Regions from separate parts of the Paenibacillus sp. MER 180 genome, predicted to be linked through region 3. Evidence: riboswitches for the same ligand, from Rfam matches in the RefSeq annotation. Region 3 holds a riboswitch; each other region holds the start of a gene.

Evidence for each region. Region 3 has a riboswitch for thiamine pyrophosphate ahead of M3661_RS10115 (ECF transporter S component). Riboswitches for the same ligand answer to the same signal wherever they lie in the genome.
Region 1: linked by a shared signal. The riboswitch ahead of M3661_RS00905 (hypothetical protein) and the one ahead of M3661_RS10115 (ECF transporter S component) in region 3 are both predicted to bind thiamine pyrophosphate.
Region 2: linked by a shared signal. The riboswitch ahead of M3661_RS07480 (Ykof family thiamine-binding protein) and the one ahead of M3661_RS10115 (ECF transporter S component) in region 3 are both predicted to bind thiamine pyrophosphate.
Region 4: linked by a shared signal. The riboswitch ahead of tenA (thiaminase II) and the one ahead of M3661_RS10115 (ECF transporter S component) in region 3 are both predicted to bind thiamine pyrophosphate.

What each region holds. Positions count from the first base shown of each region.
Region 1 is NZ_JAMAVT010000001.1:222,512-226,866, forward strand. Features, by position in the region: gene M3661_RS00885 (ABC transporter ATP-binding protein) at 1-667, opposite strand, end outside; gene M3661_RS00890 (ABC transporter permease) at 684-1,451, opposite strand; gene M3661_RS00895 (thiamine-binding protein) at 1,448-1,741, opposite strand; gene M3661_RS00900 (ABC transporter substrate-binding protein) at 1,904-2,962, opposite strand; gene M3661_RS00905 (hypothetical protein) at 2,932-3,132, opposite strand; TPP riboswitch at 3,329-3,442, opposite strand; gene M3661_RS00910 (hypothetical protein) at 3,734-3,886, shown strand; gene M3661_RS00915 (queuosine precursor transporter) at 4,048-4,355, opposite strand, start outside.
Region 2 is NZ_JAMAVT010000004.1:33,254-37,608, forward strand. Features, by position in the region: gene M3661_RS07475 (HAMP domain-containing sensor histidine kinase) at 1-1,284, shown strand, start outside; TPP riboswitch at 1,480-1,586, shown strand; gene M3661_RS07480 (Ykof family thiamine-binding protein) at 1,732-2,325, shown strand; gene M3661_RS07485 (ECF transporter S component) at 2,411-2,986, shown strand; gene M3661_RS07490 (ABC transporter ATP-binding protein) at 2,988-4,355, shown strand, end outside.
Region 3 is NZ_JAMAVT010000005.1:160,469-164,823, forward strand. Features, by position in the region: gene M3661_RS10105 (response regulator transcription factor) at 1-52, opposite strand, end outside; gene M3661_RS10110 (MFS transporter) at 292-1,713, shown strand; TPP riboswitch at 1,929-2,042, shown strand; gene M3661_RS10115 (ECF transporter S component) at 2,132-2,728, shown strand; gene M3661_RS10120 (ABC transporter ATP-binding protein) at 2,793-4,355, shown strand, end outside.
Region 4 is NZ_JAMAVT010000016.1:79,955-84,309, reverse strand. Features, by position in the region: gene thiE (thiamine phosphate synthase) at 1-529, opposite strand, end outside; gene thiD (bifunctional hydroxymethylpyrimidine kinase/phosphomethylpyrimidine kinase) at 526-1,341, opposite strand; gene thiM (hydroxyethylthiazole kinase) at 1,341-2,186, opposite strand; gene tenA (thiaminase II) at 2,183-2,884, opposite strand; TPP riboswitch at 3,013-3,115, opposite strand; gene M3661_RS22860 (MerR family transcriptional regulator) at 3,316-4,242, shown strand; gene M3661_RS22855 (histidinol phosphate phosphatase domain-containing protein) at 4,331-4,355, opposite strand, start outside.

The DNA of each region.
Region 1 (4,355 bases), on a different contig from region 3:
CCTCAATGCTGTGTGTAATGAACAGCACCGAGCGGCGATTGCGTTCCCACAGGTCAATGAGCCAGCGCTGCATATCACTGCGTGTTAGCGCGTCAAGTGCACTGAACGGCTCATCAAGCAGCATCAGCTCATGGGGGCTCATCATTGCGCGTAGGAAGGCGACACGCTGCTGCATGCCACCGGACAGCTCATGCGGATACGAGCGTTCATAACCCGTCAATCCAACATTGCTTAGCCAGCGGCGCGCTTGCTCCCGCGCCTCCTTCTTCGGCTTGCCTGCAATTTCTGGAGCGAGGATAACATTGTCCTCCACCGTTCTCCATGGGAACAACGCGGGCTGCTGCGGCATATAGCTGATATGGCCTGTCTGACCAACCACGTTCTGCCCATGGACGAGAATATCCCCTTCTGATGGACGAAGCAGACCGCCAATGAGATGGAACAGTGTGCTCTTCCCCGATCCGGATGGGCCAATAATTGAGACGAACTCTCCTGCTTGCACCGTAATGGATACTTGATCGAGCACATGAAGCCGTCCCGCTCGACCGTCAAATGACATGCTGACATCACGCAGCTCAAGAGCGGCCTGCTTCTGTACTGCCTCATGCTGATGCACATGATCAGCATCTCGCTGGGCAACTGGCTGTTGTTCGTTTGTTGTGATCATCTTTAACGCTCCCCCTTCACCCCTGTTTATTGTCACGGCGCCAATGAATGAGCAGCCGTTCCAATGCACATACGAGGCCGAACATGGCCAAGCTCAATAGAATGACAACTGCGATTGCCACGAACATGCGATCCGTGCGATAGGCTGCTTTTTGCAGTACCATGTAGTAGCCGATCCCTTTGTCCGTCCCGAGCCACTCGGAAATAATCGCACTCATCACGCTATACGTCCCTGCTATTTTCAAGCCTGAGAAGACAGATGGAAGTGCATGGGGCAGCTCCAGCTTCCAGAACAGCTGCGACCGGCTCGCGCCCGCCATACGCATATAATTCATCATCGTGCGGTCTGTCTGGGCAAGACCATCCAGGGTAGCCACGCATACGGGGAAGAAGCATACCAGCGTAATGGTGACAATCTTCGGCATGAGACCGAAGCCGAACCAGATCATCAGCAGCGGCAGCAGCGCAATCGTCGGGATATTCTGACTGACTATGACAAGCGGATAGATCGCCCGCTTCAGCCACGGCATCGGATGAAGCGAACAAGCCAGCAGCAGGCCGACAGCGGTGCCTACACAGAAACCAATGAGCGTCAATTGAACAGAAGCCCATGTATGCATAAGCAGACCGCCACCATTGCTTACGGCCTCTTGTACAATATCGAGCGGACTGGGCAGCATCCACTTCTCAATGCCTGACACCATTACTCCTGCCTGCCATATGGCGAGGAATATGATAAATGCAATGATCGGAGGACCGATCTTCGCGATTCGACGTCCACTCATGGCCGGTACTTCACCGTCAATTCATCCATCGTAATGCCGGAAGGCTTATACACAATCTTTACTTGCGACAATACATTGATGCTTCCCATCTCAATCATGGCCTTGTTCATATCCTCAATAATACGGAAGAGTTCACTAAGTTCGCCTTCCATCGTTGTCTCCAGTGGATTTACCTGATATTTCACACCCGATGCTTGAATGACTTCGATTGCACGATCTACATAGGGAATTACGTCTTCCCCATTTTTCGTCTTCGGAATGATCTGAATGCTTACTAAACTGTTCGCCATCTTGCTTCTCCTCCTCTTTCTCAATCCTCATGTAATGATCAACTTGTAACGGTCTTGGTGACGATTATCTCGTATCGATATCCTATAACGATATACACAGGTAACGATATACAGCAAAAGGGCGCATATGCGCCCATTGCCTATTCCTATAACCGTATAGGCTTATGAAGCTGGCAAGAAGTCATTCGTAAACGCCTTGTCTACATCGATGCTCTTATCCATTAATTTGTTCTCCACGAGCCAATTCATGTAATTTGCCCATACGTCACGCTTTTGCTCGCCCCAGCGAGGTGCATCGTCTTTATACTTCGGACTGAGCCATTTCTGGCTTGCGATAACCAGGTCTTTGTTCAAATCCGGCACAGCTTTAAGCAGCAGGTTGGCTGCATCTTCCGGATTGTCAATCGCATATTGATAGCCCTTGGACGTAGCACGCATGAATGCCTTAATCAATTCAGGATCTTCCTTGATCAGCTTCTCGCTTGTCGAAAGAACCGGCGTATAATAGTCGAGTTCCTTCGCATATTGATTGACGTACAGCATATCAATCGGCTCACCGCGAAGCTCTGCTTCAATACCTGTCCAAGCGTAAAAGATCCACGCGAAATCAATATCCTTCTTCACGGCTGTAAAGTAATCGGCATTGCCCATGTTGACGCTCTTCAGCTTGCTATAGTCGCCGCCGTCCTTTTCCATAATCGTGCGGATAATCATCTCCTCAACCGGAGAACCCCAGCCGCCATACGTTTTGCCTTCAAAGTCCTTAGGTGACTTGATGTTCTTGTCCTTCGGCGCGGCAAAGCCTGATGTATTATGCTGAATGATCGCACCAATCGACACGATCGGAACATTTTGTTGTCGAGCCATCGTAATACTTTCCTGAACACTAACACCGAATTGCGCTTCTCCCGATGCGATCATCGCATCTGATGCGCCAGTACTCGGCTGCAATATCTCGACATTCAGACCTTCTTCCTCATAGTAGCCCTTCTCCTTGGCTACATACAAGCCGGTATGATTCGTATTTGGCGTCCAATCAAGCACAATCTTAACATCGCGCTTCTCCTTCGCTTTATCCGTTCCTTGCTCCTGTGCCGTGTTCCCCTCTGTCTGGCTCCCTTGTCCTGCTTCCTGACCCTTGCCGCCGCAAGCAGCGAGCGCAAATGTCATCATGATAACGAGCGCCAGCATCAACCCTCGTGTAAAGCGTGTCCGTTGCATATGATGAATCCCCCTTCTCTTCCTTCCCTCACTAGTGGAGAGCCGATCATGAATTTAGAAAGTGCTTCGATAACGCCTGCCGCATTCACCAGTTGGACGATCCGCTCGATCGTATATGTATGGATGAGCAAGTTCCCGTCCCGCCGTCCTGCAACACGATTCAGATCCACAAAAAAAAGCGCCCCCTCTGGGACGCTTTGTGTGCCGTTCTACGCGTATATGCGAATGTGCATCATACGATGAATCACGTCAATAAGGTCATCCGGCATTCGTTCATCCGTACAGCAATTATGTCCATTCTGCCCAAAGCAGCGCACATTCATGCAGAGCATGACGAATAAGCAAGCAACCTAATTATAACAATAATGACGCGGTTCAACGTCTTTCCTACGCTGGCATTACCCAGATCAGGTGTAAGGGTCGGTATCTTAATGGGATACAATCTCAGCCGGCCAAATTCCAGCACCCCTAGCGTGCATATGCAGTTATCGAAGCTACCATATTACACGGGTAATTATAGTCCTCATCCATCAGAAAGTCCAGTGACAAACAGAAATTGCAAAGTGTCCGCTGATCATTGGGGCAATGCTTATATCTCCCATCAACTTCGTTATTCGTATGCTTTATGACAGCAGATTGCTCATATTCACTAGATTCCTGTCGAAAAAAGTTCCATGTGAAACAAGGGACAATCTTCCATTTTAACTCAAAATAATTACCTCATTGATTTCTTGGCGTAGAGGATGTCTGTATGATACGATCGCCAAAATCGTGATTGCATTCGGCCTGCTGCTTGGCTGCTTCGTGCTGCTGTGGCTGGAGCATTCCCTGCCTCATATGGATTTGGAGAATCCGAATCAACGAATTCGCATCAATATCGAACAGAAATCATTCCTTATCATTGCGGCCATCACCCTTGATTGACGGACTGGTTCTAGGCATAATGCTTCTAGACAAAATGCTTCTAGACAATGGTGACCATACTAGAGTACATATACAAAAGACCCCAACACCATATCGGTATCGGGGTCTTCTTTATATAATGAAGTTAGAGCCGCTTTACTAAGTCAACCAATGTGCGCTCCCTACTTCGCTTGCTGCCCTTCCACATCTCCACGAACAGGGAAGCTTCTAGCCCAATATAGAACTGGTGTCGACAACACCGAGATGATGAGCTTAATGACATAAGTAGTAATAAAGATTTGGAACCATACATCCCAAGGCACCATGCCAGCAAACGCAATCGTACAAAATACGAGCGAATCCGCCATTTGGCTAATTCCTGTACTACCATTGCTTCGAATCCACAATTGGCCTGCCTTCGGGTATCGTTCCTTCACCCAACTAAAGAGCTTCACATCTAAGAACTGACTGACGAAATACGCGGTCAAGC
Region 2 (4,355 bases), on a different contig from region 3:
GTATCTCTCCTTAGCACGAACCTATTTATGAGGCGGTATATAGATGAACTGGTCGTTGCTAAAATTAATGGAACGGATATTTATCGATACCCTTTCCATAACATTAGCGAGCATTTGCTGGACAAGTACGGCGGTTGGTTCGAAATCGTGAATGAGTCAGGCGAAATCATTTTTGTCAAAGGAAACAAAGAGGACGACATCAAGCATTACGAAGACGGTCAAATGTATGCCAAGATGGATGTAGAGCGCAACGATGATGCAATCTCCTACCATGCATACCAAGCCAAAGGGCCGAACGGCGAATCTTATGTATTGCTGTGGAAAATTCCTGAGCGCTTGTTGAAATTATCAACTGCGACAACGATCTTTGCTGCGTTATTAGCAATTTTATTATTTATCCTGCTTTACTTTTACGCCCGCTATTCGGTTAGACAAGTGAAAAAGCCGTTGCGGCAAATCTTAGAAGGCATCAAAGAGATGGAGCACTTCAATTACACGAAGCGGCTTCATTATTCAGCCGAACAGGAATTCGCGGAAATACAAGATGCGTTTAACGGCATGGCTGAACGATTGCAGCGCACTTCTGCTGAGAAGGAAGCCGCCGAGAACAATAAGCGAAACATGCTGCTGCATCTATCGCATGATTTGAAGACGCCGATTACTTCAATTTACGGTTATTCGCAGCTTCTGTTGGACAATCAGGCACTGGAAGACAAAGATACCCGCAAATATATTCAATACATTTACGATAAGTCAGCTTATATGGCCAATCTGATCAAAGATTTATTTGAACTGGCGAAGCTGGATGACAAGCATACGGAATTGAGCAAAGAGAAAGTGAACGTTACGAAATGGTTCCAGCAGCTCGTGGTGGAATTTTATCCGGAAATAGAAGAGAAGGGATTTGAGCTTGAAGCACATATCCCGGAAGAACCGCTCTATGTCAAGATGGACAAGATTCATATGAGTCGCGTCATCACCAACTTAATTAGCAATGCACTGCGATATAATCCAGCGGGAACGGTGCTCTATGTCTCATGTGCACGACAAGAAGGAAACGTTATACTGTGGATCGGAGACGACGGTATCGGCGTTCAGGAGCCGATCAAGGAACATATTTTCGAAGAATTCATCCGCGGCGATGGCCCGATTAAAGACAGTACAGGCTTAGGTCTCGCCATTTGCAAAAAAATCATAACGCTCCATGATGGCACGATTGAACTAACGCAGGATCAGTGTTACCATACCTTGTTTCAAATCACGTTGACTATTACGGAGGACTAGAGTTCCTTCACGATGTCGGGCATCACCTTCAGGCTTCGATACCACGGATCGTTTGCATGCCCGGATCTAGCCCATTGCAATATTAAGCTCCAGTTTGAAGTATTCCTTTTGGTGTTACACCCTTTACAAACGGATCATCCCGTGTATAATGAAAGCTGTCAAGCATATGAACGATGGAACAACTGCATAGTGAATTTCGAACACTAGGGGTGCTGTAACAAGCTGAGAGACAGCGGCAACGCTGTTAACCCTTATAACCCGAACTAGATAATACTAGCGTGGGGAAGTGTAGTCGACTGATTGATATAAGCTGCGGCTTCATCATGTTCGTCATTGCATGAAGCCATGTCATACCCTTGTATCCTCAAGCGTAACTGCACCGACTCACGGTGCAGTTTTTTTGTTGTCTGCTGACCACAATTTGATTCGTCAGGGAGGATATAAGTTATGAGTCAGTTATCTTGCGGTACGAGCCGCATCGTTGGTTGTCGCTTTTCCATCTATCCGATGAGCGATCGCTTTGTTGAACTTATTTTAGGAGCGTTGCGAGACACAGACATGTCTAAGGTATGGTGCCATACCGATGATGTCAGCACCTGGGTTCGTGGGCGCAGTGAACATGTATTCGATGTCGTTCAGTCAATTTTTTTACATAGCGCGGCAAGTGGAGAACATGTTGTGCTGAATGCTACGTTCTCTGTTGGCTGTCCGGGCGACACACAAGGAGATGCCTTCATGAGTACGGACGAAATTCGAATGAATGCGGAACGATATCAAGCGATTCCTCTCAAGGTCGCAGCTCATTTTGCGCTCTATCCGCTCGGAACGGCAGATTACATGGATACGATCTATGAGATCATTGGCCTTGCTAAGGAAGAAGGCACTTTCGATGAGAGCGCTCATTATGCAAGCCGCTTAGAAGGAGATGCACAGCGAGTATTTGCTACACTTGAGCATGCCTTTAATCGGGCGAGAAAATCAGACAAGTCCCATGTGGTGATGACAACTACGATGTCAGCCAACAGCCCTTCCACAAGGTAGCAGCTGAAGATAAAGAATTTCCAAAATGCAAGCTACAAACCCAACGGACTCATCCGATCATCGTTCTAAGAAAAGAGGAATGTTCATGAATTCGCGAAACAGCCAATGGAAATTACGAGATATCGTCGTTCTCAGTTCATTATCTGTTGTGTTTGCCGTCATTTATCTGCTCTTCTTGCAAATAGGCAATGTGCTTGTTGGCTTTATGGGGCCAATGGGATATGAAGTCATCTTCGGCATTTGGTTTATCGTATCGATCATCGCCACCTATATTATCCGCAAACCGGGGGCTGCGGTCATCTCAGAGACAGTCGCTGGACTGATTGAGGTATTAATCGGCAACGCCGTAGGGCCTATTTTGATTGTATCCGCCCTAATTCAAGGTTTGGGTGCCGAAGCCGTATTTGCCGCTACAAGATATCGGAATTATTCAACCAAAGTGCTCATGCTGGCTGGGGTGGGATCCGCTGTATTCAGCTTCGCATGGGGGTATTTCCGCAGCGGTTATGCGGCCTACTCTGTTGGTCTCATCATCGCGATGTTCGTCGTTCGCTGTATAAGTGGCGCACTCCTCTCGGGTCTGCTTGGCAAATGGATTGCGGACGCACTGGCCAATACAGGAGTTCTTAGAAGCTTCCCAATTGCAAAGGGGCAGCGATAACATGGCAAGCCCAGCGCTTCTCAATTCCAAGTACCCAGCACAATTGAATATACAACGTGACGTCGAGCATGGAACTCTTATTGCACTGGAAGCCACTGATCTGACACTCGCCTTCGAGACCGAAGGCGAGCCTGTCTTATCCAACATCAATGTCACCCTGCATGAGGGGGAAACCGTTCTGCTGCTAGGCCCAAGCGGCTGCGGCAAGAGCTCGCTAGCCTTCTGCCTTACCGGCCTGTATCCACATGCAATAATTAGTCTCGTCGATGGCAGTGTCCTCGTGTATGGCAAGCCAATCGAACAATACGATTCCGGTGAAGCGGCCCAGCATATCGGAATTGTATTTCAAGATTTCGAAAGTCAGTTCTGTATGCTGCGTGTAGAAGAGGAAATAGCCTTTTGCCTAGAAAATCGGGATTGTCCTCGAACTGAGATGGAATCCTTGATTCAAGAGGTATTAGAAAAGGTAGGATTACTCGCATGGCGACATGCGTATATCCACGAGCTATCGGGAGGCATGAAGCAGAAGCTGGCTCTCGCCTGCGCTCTAGCCCTTCGCGTGCACATGCTTGTATTGGATGAGCCCACATCGAATCTCGATCCGTATACAAGATACCAATTTGCTGTACTCATTTCAGAACTGGCATGCAAGGAAGGGATGGCTCTGCTCATCATTGAGCATCAATTGGACGATTGGATCGGCATGACGGATCGCCTGCTCGTGATGGATGAAGATGGAGCCCTCGTCTTTGACGGTCTTCCTGTCTCCTACTTCAAGCATCATGCATCTGAAGCCAAGTCACGTGGTATCTGGCTTCCGCAAGCGCTGGAACTGCAGCAATCCATCCGTGAGTGGTTTAATCGTAGCAACAGTAGCGATAGCAGCATCGATGACGATAGTAGTAACATTAGCGATTTCAGCAATTATGATGATCAGTTTGTTCGTCAGCGTCTCACCGCCGCAGCCCCTGCACTCACAGACGAAGATCTCTTGAAGCTGCTGCTGTCGCTGCCTGAATGCGCACAGCAGGATGTGATGCGCATCCTAACATCAGCTCAATCTAACGGTTCCCCACGGAAGCCTGAGGAAGTCTTGCAAGCGAACAACCTTGTCTATCGGCGCAAAGGGAGAGTAATCCTCGATCACGTGTCCCTTACTCTGCGCGCAGGGGAATGGGTGGCACTAGTCGGTCCGAACGGAGCTGGGAAATCTACCCTCGCCTCCCTCTTATCTGGATTGACACAGCCGGATGAAGGTCAAATCATTCTGAATGGCATGCCTCTTCATCGATATGCAGAGCGGGAGCTGAGAGCCTTCATCGGATATGTATTCCAGAATCCAGAGCATCAGTTCATTACCGATACCGTG
Region 3 (4,355 bases):
CCGCTAAAATTTTCAACATATGCGGTTCATCGTCTGCAATAAGTACATTCATTTACTTTGTATCTCCTTACCCTTGTATGTCTTGCGTTGAGTGCATTCTATATTATTGCATTTTTAATTGAATAAGGAAAACCCCACTGCTATACTGGAAGCAACAATAATGAGGAGGCGTTAAGATGAAGTGCGTAACATCAACTGGGGCAGGTATTGATCGGGGATAACGCATAATACCCCTGTAAACTGCGCAACTCCCCTTTAGCAAGAGAAAGGGGATTCCTATTCGTGGAACAAATGAACAATGACAACCGCATCGATGCGGCAGAACAAGAACAACCCGTGTATGCCTTTCCCAATGTGAAGAAATCGATCGCGTGGTTAAGCTTTTTAGCTTTTTTCAGTGTGTTGAATGAGACTGTTTTCAACGTATCATTGCCCGACATCGCATACGATTTCAATATCACTCCGTCCGTTACGAATTGGATCAACACATGCTTCATGATTACCTTCGCGCTCGGCTCCATCATTTATGGCACCCTGTCATCCCAATACGGCATTAAGAAGCCGCTGCTCATCGGTGTGCTCATCTATGGTAGTGGCTCGTTGCTCGGTTTCTTTGCCCATGACTACTTGTCAGCTGTATTGGCAGCCAGATTGATACAAGGTGCCGGGGCTTCGGCCGTGCCCGGACTCATCATGGTTATGGTCACTCGCTACGTTGGAGAGCAGCATCGAGGCAAGGCGTTCGGCATGATTGGTTCTATGGTAGCGCTTGGTGAAGGGATTGGCCCAGCTGTAGGCGGTGTACTGGCAGATTATGTGCATTGGTCCTACCTGTTTGTCATTCCGGTAATGACGATAGTCAGTCTCCCCTTCTTCTTGACCGCACTGCCGCAGGAGCCTTCTCGCAATGGACGAACAGATATCATCGGCATTGCCCTCTTGTCAGCAGGCATTATTCTATTTACCTTGTTTACTACGACATATGTCTGGTTCTATCTTGTCTGCAGTATGATTCTCGTTCTTGGGTTTGCCTTCCATATCCGCCGTATTCGCGAGCCGTTTATTGCTCCGTCCCTGTTCGCTAATCGCCCATATGTACTCGGCACGCTTGCTGGTTCCATTTTGCTAGGAACGGTAGCTGGATTTATTTCGATGGTTCCTTACTTCATGCGGGATGTACACCAACTTTCGACCGCCGTTATCGGCAGCGCGATCATTTTCCCAGGGACACTCAGCGTCATTCTGTTCGGCATACTCGGTGGAACTCTCGTTGATAAGAGAGGAACTTCATTTGTATTTGTCGCTGGAATAGGTCTCGTCACATTCAGTTTCGTCACGCTCATTGCATGGGGGAATGATTCTCCATGGTTGATGACGTTCGCCCTCGTGCTCGTGTTCGGAGGGTTGTCATTCATTAAGACAGTTATATCTGCATCCGTTGCAGAATCACTAGCACCTGACCAAGCAGGAGAAGGCATGAGCATGCTCAGCTTTGCATGCTTTATAGCTGAAGGCATCGGCATCGCTGTAGTCGGCGGTCTGCTTACACATAGTTGGCTGCTGACTTCACTGACACCTACCGTTGCCGTTGCCAATGAAGCTTCATTTCCCTTATACAGTGGCCTGATTATGCTGCTCATAGCAGTCCTTGCTTGCGGAGGGATCGTATACAGCTTGTCATTGAGACGACATTCTACAGCTTCACACGATTAACTATTAATGAGGATCAGGGTTTCTTCCTGATCCTCATTTTGTTCTATTCTCTCTCCAAATCTCCTAAACACGCTCACCACTCCTCCTCTTCTATGTTGTCCAGCGAACAATTTCAACCTCATAGACTTCTAACTTCCTCGTATCTTTTATGTTTTTTTGTAAACATTTCGTTGTCAACCTAACATGAATATTGTATGATATGAGCAATTGCATAGTCATACAAATTCGGGGGCTTGAGGAATCAAGCTGAGATTGTAGATAAGTATACCGCTACTGACCGTTAATCTGATCTGGGTAATGCCAGCGTAGAGAATCTGTATTTGTCATGTGATCATGCTCTGCTGTGATCTAGGACTCTTCTACCGTCTGGTTGCCAGACGGTTTTTTGTATGCTAACTATACAACAAAGGAGAGGGTTATGTTGCCAGAACAACAGAGAAGCAACAAATTAAAGTTCACGGATATTCTCATTACCGTGATGATCGGGGTCGTATTTGGTGTGATCTTCAAAATGTGGGAGAGCGTCTACAGTCTCGCGAAGCCGCTGTTCCCGCAAGCAGGACAATTAACATATGGCATGTGGTTTATGGCTGGCCCATTCGCGTACCTGGTCATTCGCAAGCCCGGCGTCTGCTTCCTGGCAAGTCTTGCTGCCGCTAATTTATCGGCTATTCTTGGCTCTGCTTGGGGACTGGAGACGATTGTGTATGGCTGTGTACAAGGTCTGGCAGCAGAATTGGCATTCACCATGACCGGATACCGCAAGCACAGCATCGTCATCGCAGGCATCGCTGGCATTCTGTCCGCAGTCGGCTCATTCATGATCGATCTCGGTTACGGATATGCAGATTACGAGACATGGGTGCTCGTCTTGAAGTACGGACTTCGTGTCATTAGTGCGTTCATCTTCGCTGGCGTATTTGCCGGCTTGCTCGTTCGCGCATTGGAAGCGACAGGGGTGACCAAATCCATACGTCCTGTATCCAAAGAGGATTACGCGGTACTTAATCAATAGCACGCATAATATGAATAGATAAAATTTGTGCGTACGCCACAAATTCGGAATAAGGTGGTTACACATGCAACAGGAATCTCATGCGAATTCGTCTGCATTTGTTGACCGCTTGCGCCTAACATTTCCAGGAGAGGATTCCTTGCTGTTCAAGGACCTCTCCTTCCACATTTCTATCGGCGAGAAGGTATTGCTCCTCGGGCCAAGCGGTTGCGGCAAATCAACACTGCTGCAAGTATTAAGCGGAATTATGCCCCACTCTATTGAAGTACCGATGAAATACGATCAGATTAAGATTCCTTCAAGCTGGGGCTTCGTATTCCAAGATCCGGACAGCCAGTTCTGCATGCCATATGTAGATGAAGAGCTCGCGTTTGTACTGGAAAATCTCTCGATCCCCCGTGATCAAATGCCAGCATGCATGACAGGCATACTCGAAAGAGTGGGATTGCAGTTCAACAATCTGCATACAGAAATCCATACGCTATCCCAAGGCATGAAGCAGCGGCTCGCGCTTGCGTCCGTCCTGCTGCTAGAACCAGAGGTGTTGTTCCTCGATGAGCCCACAGCGCTTCTTGATCCAGAAGGAACGAAGCAAGTCTGGGACACCGTGAAACAAGCTGCCGATTCCTCCACTATTCTAATCGTGGAGCATAAAATCGAGCATGTTATCGACATTATCAATCGTGTGGTGCTATTCGACAGCACTGGACAAATCATTGCGGACGACGAGCCGAAAAATGTATTTCTACATCATAAAGATAAGCTCATTGAATATGGCATTTGGTATCCAGGTGTATGGCAGGACTACATTCATTCAGAAGCTTACCAAGCCATATCGCAGCAACGAACGGCGAACGAATATCAACAACCTCATTGCAAGCAAGATGGCGGGCGCACTTACGCGCGTCTGCAAGCCGTGCAGCCACTGCTCTCTTTGCGTGATTTTAGCGGCTACTATGAAGAAATTCGTCGCATATCCGTCCCCAGCGTAGATATTTATCCGGGTGAATGGATTACGATTATTGGAGAGAACGGCGCTGGCAAGAGCACACTATTGTTGTCTCTTATGCAAATTCTGCGTACTACAGGCATGTATCTTATTGAGGGTCAAGAGCTGCCAGCACCAGCTCGCAAGCGATGGTTCCCGCGATTCAGAAATAGAGGAAAGCAGCCTCCAGCCGAACTCGCCTTCGTATTTCAGAATCCTGAGATGCAGTTTCTAACGGATTCGATCTATGATGAGCTTGCTTATGAACCAAGGCAGAACAACTGGGATGAATCGGACATTGCACATAGAGTGGAACAAATCTTGGAATCATTCGATCTGAATATCGAACAGGATCGGCATCCGTATCATTTGTCACTTGGTCAGAAACGCAGATTAAGTGTCGCTACAGCGATGATGCGTAAGCGTCCGATACTGCTCCTGGATGAGCCAACCTTCGGGCAAGACGCTAAAAACACATTTGCTATATTGGAAAAGTTGAACCGTCTTCGGACAGAAGGAACCGCCATAGTCATGGTGACACATGACATGAATATCGTGAATCGTTTTGCAGATCGGATATGGCATGTTGAGAAAGGCCAACTGATCGAACAAGAAGTTTCCCCACATGGACAGACAATG
Region 4 (4,355 bases), on a different contig from region 3:
CAATGCCTACGATCGGCAGTGATGTTATCTCTGTTAGTCGCTGAATGATTGCAGTGCCTTGCGGCTCAAGAGCATCCTCTTTGGAAGCAGTCGAATAAATCGGCCCAACGCCGAGATAATCGGCGCCTTGTTCCTCAGCCAGCAGAGCCTCTGCTGCCGAATGAACGGACACGCCGAGTATTTTATTGCCGATGCGATCCCTGACTTGCGCCGCTGGCTCGTCGTTCTGGCCGACATGAACCCCGTCCGCATTCAAGGCAAGCGCCAGCTCTACATCATCGTTCACGAGGAAGGGGATGCTGTGTCTTCTGCATACCGACTGAATGCGCATTGCGAGTTCTTTCTTAGCTGTTGTCTTCAGCGCGTTTGCGCCTTTTTCCCGAAACTGTATCATCGTAGCCCCTCCGCGAATGGCTTCCTCGACAATCGATCCAGGGTCTGCCTTGCAATTGGCGCTGCCGAGCACAAGGTACAGCCGCAAATAGGAACGCATGCGGGCATCTGCTACGCGACTCTCTACACTTGTCATCTGACCACCTCATCCATCTGCCGCCGCCGATATGCCCAGTGGTTTGTCGGGCCGTTGCCGCCCCCAAGCCCGAATGTCTCCTCAATTGCTGCCTGAATATAATGCCGCGCAGTACGAACCGCTTCATTGGGAGCAGTGCCCTTCGCAAGTTCTGCCGTAATCGCTGCCGAGTAAGTGCAGCCCGTGCCATGAGTATGCTTGGTCATGATTCTGCGGCCTTCCAGCAGTGTGAAGCGGGCTCCGTCATAGAACAGGTCAACAGCCAGCTCGGTCGGCATGTCGTGGCCTCCCTTGATGATGACCATTTTGGCGCCGTAATCAGCAATTCTTATCGCAGCCTTGCACCGATCTTGCAGGGTGACAATCTTCATTCCTGCAAGCGCTTCTGCTTCCGGGATGTTAGGCGTGACAATCAGCGCAAGCGGCAGCAGGCGATTCTTCATCGCCTCTATGGCATCTTGCTGCAGCAGCTCTGCGCCTCCCTTGGCTATCATGACCGGGTCGACGACAACGTTGTTCAAACCGAATGCTTCAATGCGATTCGCCACTGTCTCAATAATGTCTGCGCTGAACAGCATGCCTGTTTTGACAGCATCGACCCCAATATCTTCTACGACGGCATTTATCTGTTTAGCAACGGCTTCAGGAGATAGCGGATATACGCCGTGAACACCAAGCGTGTTCTGTACCGTCACAGCCGTAATCGCTGACATGCCGAATACGTTCAGCTCTTGGAAGGTCTTGATGTCAGCTTGAATGCCGGCGCCGCCACCGCTATCGGAACCGGCAATCGTCAATGCTCGTGCGACCATCATAGCCATACCTTCCTTCTAGCGGAGGCTTGGCGAGGGGTGATCGTTGAAGCTGCTGTATCGAATTGGTCGGTCTCTGCCAAGGCATCAAGAAATGCAGTTTGGAAGCTACCAGGACCTCGGTGGCCGGCTGTTCGATAGGCATGGGCGGCTGCGCCCCCATAATAAGACATCGCTGCGGCTCCTGCCAGCAATAAATCAGATTCTACCGCAGCGAATGCGCCGATGACCGATGTCAGCAGGCACCCGCTTCCTGTAATGTTCGTCAACATCGGATGACCGCCATTAATGATATAGCCGGTTGTGCCGTCCGTAATAACATCCTCTTTTCCTGAAATAGCAACGATGGTGCCGAATCGTTCGGCTGCCCGCGCAGCAAGATCGAACAACGCTTCAGGGGAGCGAAGGGAGCTTTCAGACTCCACGCAATCCACGCCCTTGATCTCGCCAGCCTCCCCCATAAGCTGGGCAATTTCCGCGGCATTGCCGCGCATAATCGAGATGCGCAATTCCTTTAGCATCTTCACCGACACCTTTGTCCGATACGGCGTTGCGCCTGCGCCTACTGGATCGAGAATAACGGGAATGCCATGTACATTCGCCGACCGTCCTGCAATTAGCATAGCTTCTATCATGTCAGTATCGAGCGTGCCAAGGTTCAATACGAGCGCATCTGCTGCCTTGGCCATGTCCGCTACCTCTTCCTTGGCTGAAGCCATCACAGGGGAGGCGCCAATGGCTAGCAGACCGTTAGCGGTAAAGTTGGCGACGACGATATTCGTCATATTGTGGATGAGGGGGCGCCGTTCCTTAATACGTTGGGGGAAGAACTGCATATCGATCATCCTTGTTTCACCTCTGTCTTCTCCGCCAAGCGTACCGGCCAGTCTTCTACTTGATAAGCCATGTCCCAAAACATATATTCCAGCTGGCAGCTAGTCAGAAAATGCTTCTTCAGCTGCTGCTTGCGTGCTTGCGACAGCGATTCTGCCCATTCATCCAGCATTCGGCGCATTTTGTCCGTAACTCCGCCGCCGAGGTCTCCATAGAAATGAATCCACTCATAGAACGGATGGGTCTCATCTGGATTCACTTCTTTTAGCAGACGTTGTCCGATCTCCGTATATGTCCATGGGCACGGCAGCAAAGCCGCAATAATATCTTCTAGGGTTCCTTCGTGGGCCACGGTAAGCATATGGGACACATAATGGCTCGCAGAAGGGGCGAGCGGGTAGCCTTGCAGTTCTTCGAACGTTACGCCTGCCACGTTACAAAAATTATGATGGGGGTGTATCTCGCTATTCAGCACAAACGAGATTTGCTCGTTGAAAAGAGCCATTGTCTCTCGGCTGTTACATTTGGAAATCGCAATGCCGTAAATCCGAATAAAGGCATTCAAATATTCAAAATCCTGCTTTACGTAGTGAATCAACTGTTCTTTCTTGACAGTACCTTCAGCAATTCCCCGAACGAATGGATGATCCATAATGGCATCGTATATCGGCTCTGCTTCGTGTCTCAGTTCCTCCGTAAATGTAAGCATGAACAGCACCTCCGCATGATTGGATAGATGATGAATGCATGCTGAAATCTGGTCAAGGAGCACTTCGCGGCAGCCAAAAAAAGCCGCCCCGAAATGGAGCGGCTTCATCATGTCCATACAAAAAGACCATGAGGCCGGCTCCACTTCCCTCCGCCGGTATTACCCGGATCAGGTTCAAAGGGTCCAAGAATTCTTGTCTCAGCCGCCTATGCGGCTCCCCTAGTGGATTTCACGTCATATTCATCTTACGAACTACTTTAGCATTGATGGAGATAATTGTAAAACGTTAGTTTTCTGAACCATTCGGTCAAAACGATAATTTGTTAGTGCTTGGAGTGAAGATTCGTATTGCAATTGACGCTGCGACAACTGATACAATAACCTCATAAGGCGCCTTATGATACGTCAAGTGATAGAGGTTGATGATAGTGATGAGCAACATGATAGGAATCGACAAATTATCGCAGGAAATCGGTGTGACGAGCCGAACCCTGCGCCATTGGGAGTCGCAAGGGTTGTTTGCGAGTCAACGCGATACCAGTTCTGGCTGGAGGATGTATGATGAACAGACCGTGCTTGCAATCCGCATTACAGCCTGGTTAAGAGGGTTCGATATTGGGATTAGAGAGATTAAAGTGGTGCTGGCGGATATGACGTTCCGAACCGCACATCAGGTAATGACTCAGTATGCACACGAGATGATTGAGCACAAGAATGAGTGCATAACGAAGGAACTAACATTGAAGAAATGGTTGGAGCAGTTGCACAAGTACCTCAATGAACCGATTACGGCTCAATTGCTGCTGCAATTATGTCATGAACCGTTCCTACATTCAAATATGAAACATGAGGTGACAATGCCGATGAGTAATCAGTGGAGTTATTCTCCAGCATCGATCAAATTCGTAACCCTTCCACCAATGAGAATGGCTTGCCATGTTGTCGTAAGCGCATCACCAGAAGAAGAAGCGATCGAATCATTAGTGGACTGGCTCGTGCAAGCTGAACTGCAAGGAACGGCACGGCTATTTGGAAAAAATGAAGAACCACTCCCTGACGTTGAATCGAACGTTTACGGTTATGGTGCATATGCCTCCATTCCAGAAAATATCGATATACCAAGTCATTTGGCGGAGGCTAGGTTCTCCGGCGGGGTGTATGCCATGATGGAGAGTACAGATGATATTACGGGATCGTGGCAATTATTGATGGAGAAATTGAACGAGCATCCTGATTACGAGCCTGATTCGGAGGCAAGATTCTGTTTGGAGGAGCACATACGAAATGCCAACCCAGCAGGAAGCAGCAACGCTTATTGGCTGCAGTTATTCGAACCGGTTCGAAAGAAAATAAAATAATAAACATGAAATCCCCGGTGCAGTCGTTGCGCCGGGGATTGCTTTTCATGGGATAGGAGAGAGGGCAGCTCGCTTTGCGGTTTCTTTATTAAGAAGTCGAAGTTACGAGCGGT